2 regions of the Mesorhizobium sp. B2-4-7 genome follow, and region 2 is predicted to be linked to the other one. Evidence: riboswitches for the same ligand, from Rfam matches in the RefSeq annotation. Region 2 holds a riboswitch; the other holds the start of a gene.

Region 1 (7,736 bases), on a different contig from region 2:
TTGTGCTGTTCGCGCTCTTCTTCCTCAAGCACCTGGTCGCGCCATTCCTCGAAATGGCCGAAGCCCTTATCCAGCCGGCGCGTCTGGCCCCGATCGAGCCACACGGTGGCGCGCGAGACGCGCTCGAGGAAACGGCGGTCGTGCGAGATGACGATGAGGGCCGAGGAGGTGCGGACGAGCTCCTCTTCCAGCCATTCGATCACCGAGAGATCGAGATGGTTGGTCGGCTCATCGAGCAGCAGGATATCGGGCTCCGGCGCCATGACGCGGGCAAGGGCGGCGCGCCTGGCCTCGCCGCCGGAGAGGTCGCCCGGCTGCTCCTCGCCCGAGAGGCCGAGATGCTCCATCAGGTAGCTGGCGCGATAAGGATCGTCGGCGGGACCGAGCCCGGCCTCGACATAGGCGCGCACGGTTGCGAACCCGTCCATGTCGGGCATTTGCGGCAGATAGCGGACGGTCGCCGATGGCTGGCGGAACACCTCGCCGTCCTGCGGCTCGATCAGGCCGGCGGCGATCTTGAGCAGCGTCGACTTGCCGGACCCGTTGCGGCCGACCAGCGCGATCTTGTCGCCTGCCGACGCAGCCAAGTCGGCGCCGTCGAGCAGGGGCGTGCCGCCGAACGTCAGTTTTATTCCGTCGAGATTGAGAAGAGGCGGCGCCATGTCAGCTTTCTGGCAAGGGATAGGGATGGGCGAGCAGCAGCGCGCGGCCCGCTCCCAGCGCGATCTCGAGCCTGCCCTTGACCTCATTAGAGATGGTCAGCGATGAGCCGAACGCGACCTTGACGCGGTCAAGCGGCCATTTCGCGCCGGCGACGGTCAGCCCGGCAAGCTCGGAAAAACCCAGGATCGAGAACAGGGTGCCGTCTGTATAGTCGAAGCGGACCGTGCCGTGCGCCAGGGGCACGCCTTCCTGCGCGCCGCTGGTCAACAGCACCTTTGTCCCGGCCCCGGCCAGCCGCAGGGCGAGCGCCATGTGCAGGAAGGCATGGTCGGCGCGCTTGCCGCCGAAGGCGCCGGCAAGCACGAGGCTGGTCGCGCCGCGCTCCAGGGCGGCCGATATCGCGAGTTCGCCATCGGTGGCGTCCTTCTCTGCCGGGAAGGTTCGGCGCGGCACGGCGGCCAACTCATCCGGCAGGCCGGCGGGCACGGAATCGAAATCGCCGACCCACAGTTCCGGCACAAGGCCGAGCGTGCTTGCATGGCCGATGCCGGCATCGGCGGCGATGACGCGGGTTCCCTCGACCTGACGGTCGAGCCGTGGCGTGCGGATGAGATCGCCGCCAAGCAGGATGGTGAATGTGCTCATATCGTGTGGCCCTTACCAGCCCGACAGCGGAAACGGAAGGCCGGCAAACAGCCACTTGCGCGGTTCACCGGCCGGGCCTATGTGTCGAGGCGCTCTAACGGGGTGCCGGACGCGATATTTCGCGGACCGGCTGAGAGGCAGTCTCGCCAACCCGCTGAACCTGATCCGGTTTGTACCGGCGGAGGGATTAGACGTTTCGGACAGTCCGACGCCTCAATTCCTTTAACCCGAACGAAGGAGGCGCCGATGCGCACGCTTTTATACGCCCTTGTCTCTGCAATGGTCGTGGTTCTGTCCGGGCCGGCCTTAGCCAAGGACAAGCTCACCGTCTACACTTATGAGAGCTTTACCGCCGACTGGGGCCCCGGCCCGGTGGTGAAGAAGGAATTCGAGGCCGAATGCGGCTGCGATGTCGACTTCGTCTCGGTTGCCGACGGCGTCGCGCTGCTCAACCGCGTCAAGCTGGAAGGGGCCGCGACCAAGGCCGACATCGTGCTTGGCCTCGACACCAATCTCACCGCCGATGCCAAGGCCACTGGCCTGTTTGCGCCGCATGGCGCCGTGACCGGGCTCAATGTGCCGGGCGGCTGGAACGACGACATCTTTGTCCCGTACGACTATGGTTATTTCGCCGTCATCTATGACACGCAGAAGCTGAAGACGCCGCCCAAGAGCCTGAAGGAATTGGTCGAGGGCAGTGCCGACGACAAGATCGTCATCCAGGATCCTCGCACCTCGACGCCGGGCCTCGGCCTGCTGTTGTGGGTGAAGTCGGTCTATGGCGACAAGGCGCCGGAGGCCTGGGCCAAGCTCAAGGCGAAGGTCTTGACCGTGACGCCGGGCTGGAGCGAGGCCTACGGCCTGTTCACCAAGGGCGAGGCGCCGATGGTGTTGTCCTACACGACCTCGCCCGCCTACCACATGGTTGCCGAGAACACCGAGCGCTACCAGGCCGCTTCGTTCGAGGAGGGCGAATATCTGCAGATCGAGGTCGCCGGCATCACCACGACGGGAGTCAAAAATCCGCTGGCGGAAAAGTTCATCGCCTTCATGACGGGCCCGAAATTCCAGGATGCCATCCCCGAGACCAACTGGATGTTCCCGGCCGGCAAGACCGACAAGCCGCTCAATCCGGCCTTCGACAGACTGGTCAAACCGACCAAAACCTTGCTGTTCAGTCCCGAGGAGGTCGCGGCCAACCGCAAGGCATGGGTGGATGAATGGCTGGCGGTGATGAGCAAGTAGTTTGGTCGTATGATCGGATGATGAGTGCTCTACAGCGCCCCCCACTGTCCTGCCGGACATCTCCCCCACGAGGGGGGAGATTGGCCGTCACGACGGCTTTCGCCAATTGGCGACGTCACAGGAGAGGGTGGAGCGCTGAAGCAGCCAATCTCTCCCCAAGTGGGGGAGATGTCCGGCAGGACAGAGGGGGGCGCGAAGGAACGCGACGCTCGCTAAAGGTCCTTTGGGTGGCGCAGCGTGCAGCGCGCGTCTGACCCCCGCATCTCCGCCGGTATCCTCGCGCTTGCGGCGATCGGGCTCCTGATCGGCGGCGCGTTTGCGGGTCTTCTTTTCGAAGGCGCGAACGATTTCTCCGGAGCCTGGGCAGCCTTCGATCCTTATCTCCTGCGCGTCGTGCGCTTTACGTTGTGGCAGGCGGCGCTTTCGACGCTGTTGTCGGTGGCGCCGGCCCTGTTCGTGGCTCGCGCGCTGTCGCGGCATCCGCGCTTTCCCGGCCGCGGCTTCATCCTCCAGCTCTTCGCCCTGCCGTTGGCGCTGCCGGCGATCGTGGCGGCGCTCGGCATCCTGGCGCTCTATGGCCGCGCCGGCTATTTCGCCGGCTTTCTTGGTGCCGTCGGCGGTTACAATTGGCCGGGCATCTATGGCCTCTCCGGCATCCTCGTTGCTCATGTCTTCTTCAACCTGCCGCTGGCCACGCGGCTGTTCCTCGAAGCGCTGCAAACCATCCAAGCCGACCAATGGCGGCTGGCGAGCCAGCTCGGCATGGGTGCCGCACCGGCTTTCCGGCTGATCGAGTGGCCGACACTGCGCGCCGCTCTGCCGGGCGTCGCCGGCCTGGTGTTCATGCTCTGCATCACATCCTTCACGATCGTGCTGACGCTGGGCGGTGGCCCCGGCGCGACGACGCTGGAGGTCGGCATCTACCAGGCTCTGCGTTTCGATTTCGATCCCGCGCGGGCGGTGGCGCTGACGCTGCTGCAGATCGCGCTGACCTTTGTCGTGGTGCTGGCGTTGACGCGGCTCGGCGCCAACACCACCGGTGACGCCAATCTGCCGGTGGCGCCGCGCCGCTACGTCTCGGCCGGCAGGACCGAGACCGCGCTGAATGCCGCGCTCGTCGTGCTGGCCCTTTTGTTCGTCGCCGGGCCGATGACGGCGACGGTGATGTCAGGCCTCGGCGCCGACCTCGGTCGTCTCGCCGGCGAGGCGGCGGTGCGGCAGGCGACGCTGACCAGCGCCGTGCTGGCCTTCCTGTCGGCGCTGCTGTCGGTTGCGCTGTCGCTTTCGCTCACCATGGCGCGCCGCGTGCTGGCCCTGAAGCGCCGCTCCGGTCCGCGGACCGTGCTCGAACACGCCACCGACACCGGCGCCGGCTTCGTCCTGGTCGTGCCGCCCATCGTCATCGGCGCCGGCTGGTTCCTTCTGCTGCGCCATGTCGGCGATGTCTTTGCCATAGCCCCGGTCATGGTCGTCACCGTCAATGCAGTCATGGCGATGCCTTTCGCCATCCGTGCCATCCGCCCCGCCTATGATGCGGCGAGCGAGCGCCATGAGCGGCTCTGCGCGCTTCTGGGAATAGCGGGCTGGGCCCGGTTGCGGCTGGTCGACTGGCCGTCGCTGCGACGGCCGCTGGCCACCGCCTTCGCGTTTGCCATGGCGCTGTCGCTTGGCGATCTCGGCGTCATCGCATTGTTCGGCAGTGATTCCGTGCAGACCTTGCCCTACCTTCTCCTGGCGCGCATGGGCAGCTACCGTACCGAGGACGCCGCCGGCCTGGCGCTGCTGCTCGGTCTGGTCTGCCTTGCGCTTGTGGTGGCGGCGAGCGGGCTGGGAAGGGGAGAACGAGACTGATGGCTGCGGGCGCCACCAATGGTGCGACAAGGGGAGCCGAGGTGCGGCTGGACACGGTCTCGTTCAGCTACGGCGACGCGCCGCTCGTTTTCGATGTCGATTTCGCCGCGTCGAAAATTACCGCCATCATGGGGCCGAGCGGCTCGGGCAAGTCGACGCTGCTCAATCTGGTGGCGGGCTTCGAGACGCCGCAGGCTGGCCGCGTGCTGATCGGCGGCGCCGATGTCGGCGCGGCGCCGCCTTCGGCGCGGCCCGTGTCGATGGTGTTCCAGGAAAACAATCTTTTTGCCCATCTTTCGGTCGAAGAGAATGTCGGGCTCGGCCGCTCGCCCTCGCTGCGGCTGACCGAGGCCGACGGCGCTGACATCGCGGAGGCGATCGCGCGCACCGGCCTCGCGGGCAAGGAAAGACGCCTGCCGCGCGAACTTTCGGGAGGCGAACGCCAGCGTGTCGCATTGGCGCGCGTGCTGGTTCGCAACCGCCCGGTGCTTCTTCTGGACGAGCCTTTCGCTTCACTCGGACCGGCCTTGCGCGACGACATGCTCGACCTTGTCGCCGACGTGCATGCCGAGCGGGGCATGACGCTGCTGTTCGTCACGCATCAGCCACAGGACGCACGCCGTATTTGTGAGGAGGTGGTGTTCCTCGACAACGGCATGGTTGCCGCCAAGGGCAAGGCGGATGATTTCTTTGCCGGGGCTGGTCCTGAAGTTTTCCGGCGCTATGTTGGCACAAGCGCCTGGGAGGCTGGATCACGAGATATTGCCCGGAAGCGGACATAATTTACGCTCAAACCGGCTCCTGGCGACGGGGCGATTGCTTGCCATGACAGAGGTAGTGTGGCTAGGTCCGCCCTGTACCGGTCCGGTGCAGGCCGTGATTTGCCTGCAGCATCCGCCGCGCGTTGGTATGGCGTGGATGCTGTAATGCTTTGATTTGCGCATGAGCCCTTGCGAGGATCGCCCCGATTTTCGCGGGCATGCGCCAGACCCGAAAGGAAGCCGTTCTGCCGACCGGCACGGAAAGACCAAGAGGGAAAATGCTGGCGCGCTTTCTGGCGCTGGCCGGCTTTGTCGTGGCCCTGGCAAGCTGCCAGATGTTCACACCTCCGGAAGTCCAGGAATCCGGCTTCCAGCCTTCCGACAAACCGATCACGGTCGACAATGTCGCGGCCAATAACAAATTGGCCGAACTGGCCAAGGCGCAGCATCCACGCATCCTGGCGACCTATGGCGGCGAATACTCCGATCCCAAGCTCGAGCGCATGGTCGCCAAGGTCGTAGGCAGCCTGACGGTGGTGTCGGCCAACCCGACCCAGACCTATCGTATCACCATCCTCAATTCGCCCAACGTCAATGCCTTCGCACTGCCGGGCGGCTACCTCTACGTCACGCGCGGCCTGCTGGCGCTGGCCAATGATTCGGCCGAGCTCGCCGCCGTCATCGCGCATGAGATGGGCCACGTCACCGCTAACCACGGCCTGCAGCGCCAGCAGCTCGAGGCCGAGGAGGGGCTCGCCACCAAGGTTGTTTCCGACGTGCTCGGCGACAGCCCGACCGCCAAGGCGGCGCTGATCCGCGGCAAGCTGAGACTGGCGCAGTTTTCGCGCAACCAGGAACTGGAGGCCGACGCGATCGGCATCAAGTCGATCGGCGAAGCCGGCTACGATCCTTACGCCGCCGGCCGCTTCTTGCAGTCCATGTCGGCCTACACCGATTTCCGCTCGATCAGCGGCGCCACCGACGCCAGCCTCGATTTCCTGGCAACGCATCCCAATACGCCGCAGCGTATCGACCTTGCGCAACGCCATGCCCGCCAGTTCGGCCCGCCGGGCGTCGGCACCCGCGATCGCGACGCCTTCCTCGCCGGGATAGACGGCCTGCTCTACGGCGACACGCCGGAAGAAGGGTATGTGCGCGGCGAGACCTTTCTGCATCCGGGCCTGGGCGTGTCCTTCTCGGTGCCGGAGGGCTTCATCATCGACAATTCGGCCGCCGCCGTGACGGCGACCGGGCCGGGCGACATTGCGATCCGCTTCGACGGCGTGTCGATCGACAAGAACCGTGCGCTGACCGATTATATCAGGAGCGGCTGGGTGGCCGGTCTCGACGACGCGAGCGTCAGGCAGGAAACGATCAACGGCAACGAGGCGGCGACGGCGCATGCAGGCGCCGAAGGCTGGCAGTTCGATATCGCGGTAATCCGCGCCGGCGGCCAGGTCTACCGGCTGCTGACGGCGGCACCATCCGCCAGCACGTCGCTCGACACCGTGGCGCGTTCCGTCAGCGGCTCGTTCCGCATTCTGAGTGCCGCCGAAAAGGCGGCGCTGAAGCCGCTGCATATCCGCGTGGTCACCGTCCAGCCGGGGCAGACGATGGGTTCGCTTTCGGCGCAGATGGTCGGCGTCGACCGCAAACTCGACCTGTTCCGGGTGCTCAACGCGCTGTCGCCGGGGGCTGCGGTTTCGGCCGGCGACAAGGTCAAGATCGTCACCGACAAATAGCCGATAGTCGGCGCTGACCCGCTCTCTCGTTTTTGGGACGAGAAACTTCTAGGTAGTTTTCCTGGAATGGATTTAGGCGGCGGTGGCGAGGAATTCCGGGTTCTGCTTCACCAGCGCCACTTTCAGCTTTTCCATGGCGCGGGCCTCGATCTGGCGCACGCGTTCCTTGGAAATGCCAAGCGTCTCGCCGAGCGCTTCGAGCGTCGCGCCCTCGTCGCTCAGCCGACGCTCCTCGATGATGCGCAGCTCACGCGCGTTGAGTGCGGCAAGCGCCGCCTTCAGCCACATCGAGCGGCGTTCGATATCGATGGTGTCGCTGACGACCTCGTCGGGCAAGGGATCGTCCGACACGAGGAAGTCCATCCGCTCGGTCGCGCCCCCATCGTCGGCAAGCGGGACATTGAGGGAGGAGTCGGGCGCCGAGAGCCGCGAATCCATCAGCGCGACATCGGCTTCGGAGACGCCGAGGGCCGCTGAAACCTCGCGGTACAACGTCCTGTTCGACAGCGGCTCCGCGGCGCCGTTCGCCAGCCGGGCGCGCAGGCGCCGCAGGTTGAAGAACAGAGCCTTTTGCGCCGAGCTGGTGCCGCCGCGCACGATCGACCAGTTGCGCAGGATGTAGTCCTGCATCGAGGCCCGGATCCACCAGGTCGCATAGGTCGAAAACCGCACTTCGCGCTCCGGCTCGAAACGGGCCGCGGCCTCGAGCAGGCCGACATGGCCCTCCTGGACCAGATCGCCAAGCGGCAGGCCGTAATGACGGAATTTGGAGGCCATGGAAATGACCAGGCGCATATGCGCCACGGTGATGCTGTGCAGCGCGTTCTGG
Region 2 (7,736 bases):
TTTGTCGAAATTCTGGATGTAGTTCTGCAGATCGGGAAATGGCGTTCCTCTGACCATCACCCAGTTCACCATCCATATGCACAGGGCAACCGCTACGCCGATCGTGGGCTTTGTCAGTCTTTGTAGCTTCCCCATAGTCTGACGAGTCTGGGAGGCATACGATTGGTTCACCCACATTTCATGCCCGACGCGCCAGCATAGTCTTCTCTCAAAGTGTTCGTCTTGAGTTGCAATTTTCTAACCATGTGCGGTCAGGCGCGCAAGGCGATCTTAAGTTTGACACACATCGACAATTATCGCTGGTGGACAGAGCGGTAGCTTTCCAACCTAAACCAAGCCGAGCCGGCGATTGAAACCCATGGCCGCGCGGTCAGGCTCAATCGCTGGGTGGCGCGCTAGGTCGGTTTCTTGCGCAGGATCAGCAATGCTTCGTCGCCATCGGGAAGTACTGCACCTTCAGGTAGTCATCGGCCGCCATGGGGCGGGGTGTCGATGTTCCGGCGCATGCCGAGATAAAGCCTGCGGGCGATATTTCTGAGCAAGGTCTCGCCTCCGATGGTTTATCCGGGCTGTCGTCTCGTCACCGCCTGATGCCCCAGGCATAGGTTCTTTGCTTGGACGCGTTCAGACGGCGCACCTCGTACCGGCCCTGCCGCTCGATCTCGGCGACCGCTTCGACCACGCCATCGAAGGACCCTGGCGTGACGTCGTCGAATACGACCATGTCGCCCTCGCGCTGAACGCCCGAAACGCAGCGATGCTCGGCCAGCACGTTCTTCCTGGTGTGCTGCGCGTCGATGAAGGCGAAGTGGATCCGGTTCACGCCGACCCTGGGCAATTGAAGGAGTGAATCGCCTTGCAGGAAAATGATCCGGTCGGCCAGCGGCTGCCAAGGCCGAAGCAGTTCGGCGCGCGACTTCCTGCCGTCATGGTCGTCGATGCAATTCCAGTAGAAGCGATGATGGTGCGGCAGGACGTCGAGCGTGACGACATGCCCGCAGGCGCCGGCATCGGCGAGTGCCTTGGCCATGCAGATCGCGGAGAAACCACGCGCGGTGCCGGTCTCGACGACGGTGGTGAACGGCCTTGGGCTGTCGGCCAGCTGGCGGCGAAGAAGACTGTAGAGCACCCGCCCGTGCGGGTAGGCGAGCGCGCTGGTCTTGATGGTGATCTGGGTGTGGAGGGCCAGTTCGTCGAGCCAGTCGCGATCGACGGCAAAGCCGGTTTCGGCCTCGAGCCTGTCGATCTCAGCGAATGAGACGCGCCGGGTGGCTTCGAACAGCCTCAGATATTCCTCTTTCGAGGCACGCGGCGCCGAGCCCAGCGGGTCGACGTTCCAGCGGCGATCGATGGCGGCCGACAGCCTGTTGAAGGCCAGGCGCCGCGCGGCGCCAACAAAGTCTCTCATCCCAGACCTGTTCGTCCCAAAATTGTATTTTTTCTAACCATGCGCCGGCCGGCGCGCAAGGCGACCTCCGGTTTTGACGCACTGCAAGTAGGCACCGAGGCGCGCGCAACGGCGACTATCCGCACCCCTGTGCTGCCGGCGATCACCCACTCACCTCATCCACCAAGAAATCGAAAGGGATATCATGGACCGCAATTTTACGCGGGCGCTTGCGCTCGTCCTCAAATCCGAAGGCGGCTGGTCGGACAATCCGGCCGATCCGGGCGGCGCCACCATGAAGGGCGTCACGCTCGCCAATTTCCGCCGCTACGTGAAGGCGGATGCCGCCAAGGCGGATCTCAGGAAGATCAGCGATGCCCAACTCGCCACGGTGTACCGCCGCTTCTACTGGGATGCGGTGGCTGGCGCCGAGTTGCCCGACGGCGTGGATTACGCGGTGTTCGACTATGCCGTGAACAGTGGGCCAAGCAGGGCGGCGAAATATCTTCAAGCAGTGGTCGGCACCGCCCAGGACGGCCGCATCGGGCCCGAGACGCTCGCTGCCGTCGGTTCCAGACCGGCCGCCGTCGTCATCGACAATCTCTGCGATGCCCGCCTGGCTTTCCTGAAGCGGCTTCCGACCTGGCCGACTTTCGGCAAAGGCTGGTCGAGGCGGGTCGGATCCGTCCGCGCACAGGCGCTGCTGCTGACGGCTGTCGGGGCAGGCGAGGCATCGGCCACGCGGCCAGATCCTGCACCGGCCGCTGCTGCGGCGGCGCCGGGCGGCGCTGCTGCCGTAGATGCCGTCGAACCGGTCGCGGCGGCGCCTGCCGGCGCCAACATCCCAGCTGCCACCAAGGCGGGCGGGATCATTGTCGCGTGCCTGCTCGTCGCCTACGCCGCCTGGCACCACATCGCCGCCGCCTTGCAAGGAATGTTCTGATCATGGCCACCACAACCCAGCCGACCATCCGCCCGACCAACAAACTGACGGCCGCGACCATCGCCGCCGCCGCCGTTTCGATTTCCGGCGTCTTCGTGCGCAATGTCTGGCCATCCTGGTACGATGCCGAGACATGGGCCACGCTGCTGCCGCTAGCCGTCTTTGCCGTCGGCTATCTCGTCAAGGACGCGCCAAACCAATGAGCGCGCTCCTCTCCTTCCTGCTCAGCAATTCGACCGTTCTCGGCATCGGCGCAGCCATCGTCGCTGCGTTTGGCTGGGGTGTTCGCCAGCGGCTTGCCGGCGAGCGCGCCGAACGTAGCCGGCAGGCCGCGGCCGAGGCGGCGGCGCGCGACGTCGCCGACCAGGTTGACAACGACATCGGCGCGCTACCCGCCGCCACTGCCCGAAAGGAGCTCAGGTCATGGGCAAGGGATTGATTGTCGCAGCGGCCGCAGCACTTGTCGCGGTAGCCGGCTGCACCACCGTCACCGGCGGATTTTGCGCGGTCTCGAGCCCGCTGCGCTTGTCCGCATCCGCCGTCGCAGCACTGTCGGATGCGGAAGTCCGGACGCTGCTGGCGCACAACCGCAAGGGCGAGAAACTGTGCGGGTGGAAGCCATGACGATCGTGTTGCCGCTCGATTCGGGCCCTGCTGCTCGGGGACCGCTCATCTTCGGTGCCGGATCGGTCGTTCTGTTTCCTGATCGCGAGACAATGAAATGATGCATGATCTTTTCGACCTGCTCGGTATCAAGGTGCCGGTGGTGGTCGCCGGCCTTTCCGGCGGCATATTGCGCGCGCTGTCGCGCCACCGCTACAAACCGCGCGAGATGGTGGCCTCGCCGATCTGCGGCGCGCTAGCCGCCGCCTATCTGACGCTGCCCGTGGTCCAGTATTCCCGCGCCATGGGCCTGCCGATGGCCAATGACGACACCACGACCCTGGCGGCCGCATTCCTCATCGGCGTCTGCGCGATGTGGATATCGGATATCGTATTCGAGGTCGTGGTGCGCAGGTTCAGGCCTGGGGAGTGACGCCGCGCGTCCGTGGTGATCGGCAGCAGGACGCGCCCGTCGACTGGACGAAGCCGACGACAATGCCCATCTATGGGAAATCCTGGAGCGGCTGTCATAGCGCCGGGCCTCCAGTTTTATCGTGCGCAATTCCGGACGGAAACGGCTACAACCTTTCCCCGGAGTTGCTTTGGGGAGATTTGATATGGCGACTTCAAGCGAACGCGCGGTGCTTGCCGGCGGCTGTTTCTGGGGCATGCAGGATCTGATCCGACGCATCCCGGGCGTCCTGTCCACGCGCGTCGGCTACAGCGGCGGCGACGTGCCTGATGCCACCTACCGAAACCACGGCACCCATGCCGAAGCCATCGAGATCAATTTCGATCCCGCCAGGGTGAGCTACCGTACGCTGCTGGAGTTCTTCTTCCAGATTCATGATCCGACGACACGCAACCGCCAGGGCAACGATGTGGGGATGAGCTACCGTTCGGCGATCTACTACACCAGCGATGAGCAGAAGCGCGTCGCCGAAGACACCATCGCCGACGTCGACGCCTCGGGCCTGTGGCCCGGCAAGGTGGTCACCGAGGTGGCTCCGGCCGGCGCGTTCTGGGAAGCCGAACCCGAGCATCAGGACTATCTGCAGAAATACCCGAACGGCTACACCTGTCATTTCGTCAGGCCGGGCTGGAAGCTGCCGGTTCGCGAAAAGGCTGTATCGTAGACGGCGCCCGAACCGAGACGAAGGCCGATGGCGGTTTACGTCTCAGGCGCCTGCCTGTTCGGCGAGGGTGAAACATAAAGAGACGGAAACGCCACGGAACAGACGCCCCGTGGCGTTCTCCAGCAGTTTCGGCGAATGGCTACTTGCCGCAATGCTTGTCATTGACGGTCGGCGAAGCGGTGCCCGGAGCGGTGTGGCTGGCATCCGGCTGAGCACCTTGTGGGCTGGCCGGACAGTTCCGGTCCGCGTTCGAATTCATGCCGTCGGGCATGACGGTCGTGCTCCCGGTCGTGCCAGGATCCACCGTGTTCGGCGATGCCGGCGTGTTCGGGTCGACCGTGACCGACTGGCCGCTGCCGGGCCCATTATTGGCGCCGTTTCCGCCAGCACTTTGCGCCATCGCCGAAGTCGCGAGACCAATGGTAAGAGCCGAAGCTGCGAGGATTTTCATGAGCATGGTTTGTCTCCATTTCTGTGAAGTCTTCGCTCGTTTCCACGAAGTTCGTCGCGTTTGCGACTATAGGGACAACCACTCGTCGTGGCTAAGGTTCCGGACAAATTTCCCTCAAGACCGGGCCCGACGGAACCGCCCATAAATCAGGCCTGGCGCAATGCATTTCCGGCGATGGTCCTGAAAAAACAGCTTTCATAGCCGCCCGATTGGTGCTTTAACGCGTCCATCCACAGGGGTGCTCCGTACGGTCGGGGCTGAGACGGGGGCGGCAAGCCCACAGACCCTAGAAGCTGATCTGGGTAATACCAGCGGAGCGAGGCGGGCGATGTTTTCAGGCGCACAGATTTCCCTATATCCCATGTCCGGCGATTTTGTCGGCGTCATCCTTGGCGCGCTCGGGGCACTGGACCCCTATCGTGATCGACTGCGGATCGAGACCGACGATATCTCGACCTTGCTTGTCGGGCCGCCCGAGGTGCTGTTTCCTGCCATGCGCGACCTGTTCGTGGCGGCAGCGCGCAGCGGCAAGCATTGCGTGCTTTCGGCCGCCATCTCGCGCGGCTGCCCGGGCGAGCCGGACGATCCGATCTGCCGCTCCGACGCGTTTGGCGGACCTGCCGGGCCGCTCGGCCCGCGCAAGGAAGCCGCTATCGCCGCCGTGCGCGGCGTGGCCGCCACCGGCCAGCCGGCGGCGGCGCAGTTCTCGCTTTATGTCATGGGCACCGACGACCACATGGACGAGATCTATGGCTGCATCGACTTCCTGAAGCAGTCGGGCGTATATGAGCGCTCCAAGCATTTCTGCACAAAGTTGCGCGGCGACGCAGGCGCCATTTTTACCGCACTCAACGAGGCCTTTTGCCGCTTCGGGCCGGGTGCCGGCCACGTAACGCTCGACGTCACCGTCTCGGCCAACAGCCCCACCGCCGTCTGACGGCGCGCCCCGCGCCATCCGCTCCAGGTACCTGCGTGTCCTCCCCGTCCGCCCCTTCGCGTCCGATCGTGGACCTCATCGCCAGAACCGCTCCGGCGATGCTTTCGGTGGGGCTGCTGCTAGCCGCGTGGGAACTCTATGCGCGCTTTGGTGGCATCAAGCCGACAATCCTCCCGGCGCCATCGCGCGTCTTCGCTCAGGCAATGCTCAACCGGCACGCGCTGGCCGATAACGCCGTGCCAACCCTCCGTGCCACGCTCGCAGGCTTTGCCTGTTCGCTCGGCGGTGCCTTTGCGCTGTCGATATTGATCGACTTCTCCCAGCCATTGCGGCGCGCCCTTTTTCCGGTCTTCGTGGTCAGCCAGACCTTGCCGCTGGTGGCGATTGCACCGCTGGTGGTGCTGTGGTTCGGCTTTGGGCTGATGCCCAAGATCATGCTGGTGGCGCTGGTCACCTTCTTTCCGATGTTGGTGGCTTTGGCCGAAGGATATGAGGCGACGGAGGCTGAGATCGGCCAAATGCTGCGCGCCATGGGGGCAGGGCGCTGGCGTGTCTTCGTCCTGGCGCGGCTGCCCTCGGCGCTGCCCTACTTCTTCGCCGGTGTCAGGATCTCGATCACCTATGCTGTCGTGGGCGCCATCTTCGCCGAATATGCGGGCGCGGCGAAGGGCCTCGGCATCTACATGCTCAACGCCAAGAACAACTTCCGCCCGGACCTGGTGCTGGCCGCCGTCGCCGTCAGCGCCGTGCTGACGCTCGTCCTGTTCGGGCTGACGATGCTGGTCCAGCGCCTTGCCATGCCATGGGAACGGACCGCCGGCGGGCGGGCCGCAGGAAAGGGGCCGTGGCGATGAACCGGCTCGAACTGCGACATGTGCGCAAGGCCTTCGAAGGACTCGACGTGCTTGCCGACATTTCGCTCAGCGTCGGCGCCGGCGAATTCGTCTCCATTCTGGGCCCCTCCGGCGCCGGCAAGTCGACGCTGTTCCAGTTTCTGACCGGCGCGCTTCACGGCGAGGGCGAGATATTCTTCGACGGCAAGCCGCTCGATGACCACGGCCGGCATTTCGCTTTCATGCCGCAGCGCGACGCGTTGATGCCTTGGCGGCGCATTCTTGACAACGCCACGCTCGGGCTTGAGGTGCAAGGTGTCAGGCGCAAGGCTGCCCGCGCTCGCGTTGCTCCGCTGTTCGAGGAATTCGGGCTTGCCGGTTTCGAACGGCATTTTCCGGCGCAGCTTTCCGGCGGCATGCGCCAGCGCGCGGCCTTGCTGCGCACCGTGGTGCAGGAACGCGATATGCTGCTGCTCGACGAGCCGTTCGGCGCACTCGATGCGCTGACCCGCGCCGCCATGCAACGCTGGTTGGAACAGATGTGGCGGCGCCACTGCTGGACGGCGCTGCTGATCACCCACGACGTGCGCGAAGCTGTGTTCCTGTCCGACCGCATCTATGTGCTTTCGGCGCGGCCGGCGCGCGTCGTCGCTGAGATCACCGTGCCGCTGCCGCGTCCACGCGAACTGGCCGGCGGCGCTGCACGGCAGGCCGGCACCCTCGAAGCCGAGATCCTCGACATCCTCCTCAACCCGAGCCACCAGAAGGACACGGACCATGACTGACCTGACGCGCCGGCAAGCCTTGCTGCTCACTGCCGCTGCCGGCCTTCCCCTTATAGCCCGGCCAGGCCGATCTCTTGCCCAGGCGGCCGCCCGGAAAGTAACGGTGGCGCTGGACTGGACGGTCAACACCAACCATATCGGCCTGTTCGTCGCTCGCGACAAAGGGTTTTACAGCGAGGCCGGCCTCGAGGTCGACATCCTGCCCTACAGCGATACCGGTGCAGGCACGCTGGTTGCCAACCGCGTTGCCGATTTCGGCATCAACGGCTCCATCGGCCTCTTCACCCAGAAAGCCGCCGGCGCCGATCTCAAGGCGGTCTATGCCGTGGTGCAGTCCGAAACCGGACGGCTGGTGTTCAATGCAGCGCGTGACGAGATCAAAACCCCCAGGGATCTTGACGGCCTGACCTATGGCGGTTTCGGCAGTGCCTGGGAAAACGCGCTGATCTCGACCATCATCCGTCACGACGGCGGCAAGGGGGCTTTCGAAACGGTGACGCTCGGCACGTCCGCCTATGAGGCGCTGGCCAACGGTTCGGTCGACTTCACGTTGGAGGTCTCGACCTGGGAAGGCGTCGAGGCAGAACTGAAAGGCGTTAAACAGCGAAGCTTCGTCTATGCCGACTACGGCGTGCCCGACGAGCACACCACGCTGATCTCC

Evidence for each region. A riboswitch is a leader RNA that binds a small molecule or an ion and turns the genes downstream of it on or off. The one in region 2 is predicted to bind thiamine pyrophosphate.
Region 1: it holds a riboswitch for thiamine pyrophosphate, as region 2 does, so the genes downstream of both, thiB (thiamine ABC transporter substrate binding subunit) here and FJ946_RS25415 (YkoF family thiamine/hydroxymethylpyrimidine-binding protein) in region 2, are expected to answer to the same signal.

Annotation. Positions count from the first base shown of each region.
Region 1 is NZ_VFVH01000013.1:168,159-175,894, forward strand. Features, by position in the region: gene FJ946_RS27750 (ABC-F family ATP-binding cassette domain-containing protein) at 1-662, opposite strand, end outside; gene FJ946_RS27755 (thiamine diphosphokinase) at 664-1,308, opposite strand; TPP riboswitch at 1,397-1,512, shown strand; gene thiB (thiamine ABC transporter substrate binding subunit) at 1,555-2,553, shown strand; gene thiP (thiamine/thiamine pyrophosphate ABC transporter permease) at 2,791-4,404, shown strand; gene thiQ (thiamine ABC transporter ATP-binding protein) at 4,404-5,186, shown strand; gene FJ946_RS27780 (M48 family metalloprotease) at 5,444-6,907, shown strand; gene FJ946_RS27785 (RNA polymerase factor sigma-32) at 6,980-7,736, opposite strand, start outside.
Region 2 is NZ_VFVH01000011.1:164,414-172,149, forward strand. Features, by position in the region: gene FJ946_RS25370 (hypothetical protein) at 1-171, opposite strand, end outside; gene FJ946_RS25375 (class I SAM-dependent methyltransferase) at 581-1,408, opposite strand; gene FJ946_RS25380 (glycosyl hydrolase 108 family protein) at 1,593-2,330, shown strand; gene FJ946_RS25385 (hypothetical protein) at 2,333-2,533, shown strand; gene FJ946_RS25390 (ABC transporter permease) at 2,530-2,769, shown strand; gene FJ946_RS25395 (hypothetical protein) at 2,754-2,954, shown strand; gene FJ946_RS25400 (hypothetical protein) at 3,055-3,366, shown strand; gene msrA (peptide-methionine (S)-S-oxide reductase MsrA) at 3,551-4,069, shown strand; gene FJ946_RS25410 (hypothetical protein) at 4,209-4,526, opposite strand; TPP riboswitch at 4,745-4,858, shown strand; gene FJ946_RS25415 (YkoF family thiamine/hydroxymethylpyrimidine-binding protein) at 4,849-5,457, shown strand; gene FJ946_RS25420 (ABC transporter permease) at 5,556-6,311, shown strand; gene FJ946_RS25425 (ABC transporter ATP-binding protein) at 6,308-7,075, shown strand; gene FJ946_RS25430 (ABC transporter substrate-binding protein) at 7,068-7,736, shown strand, end outside.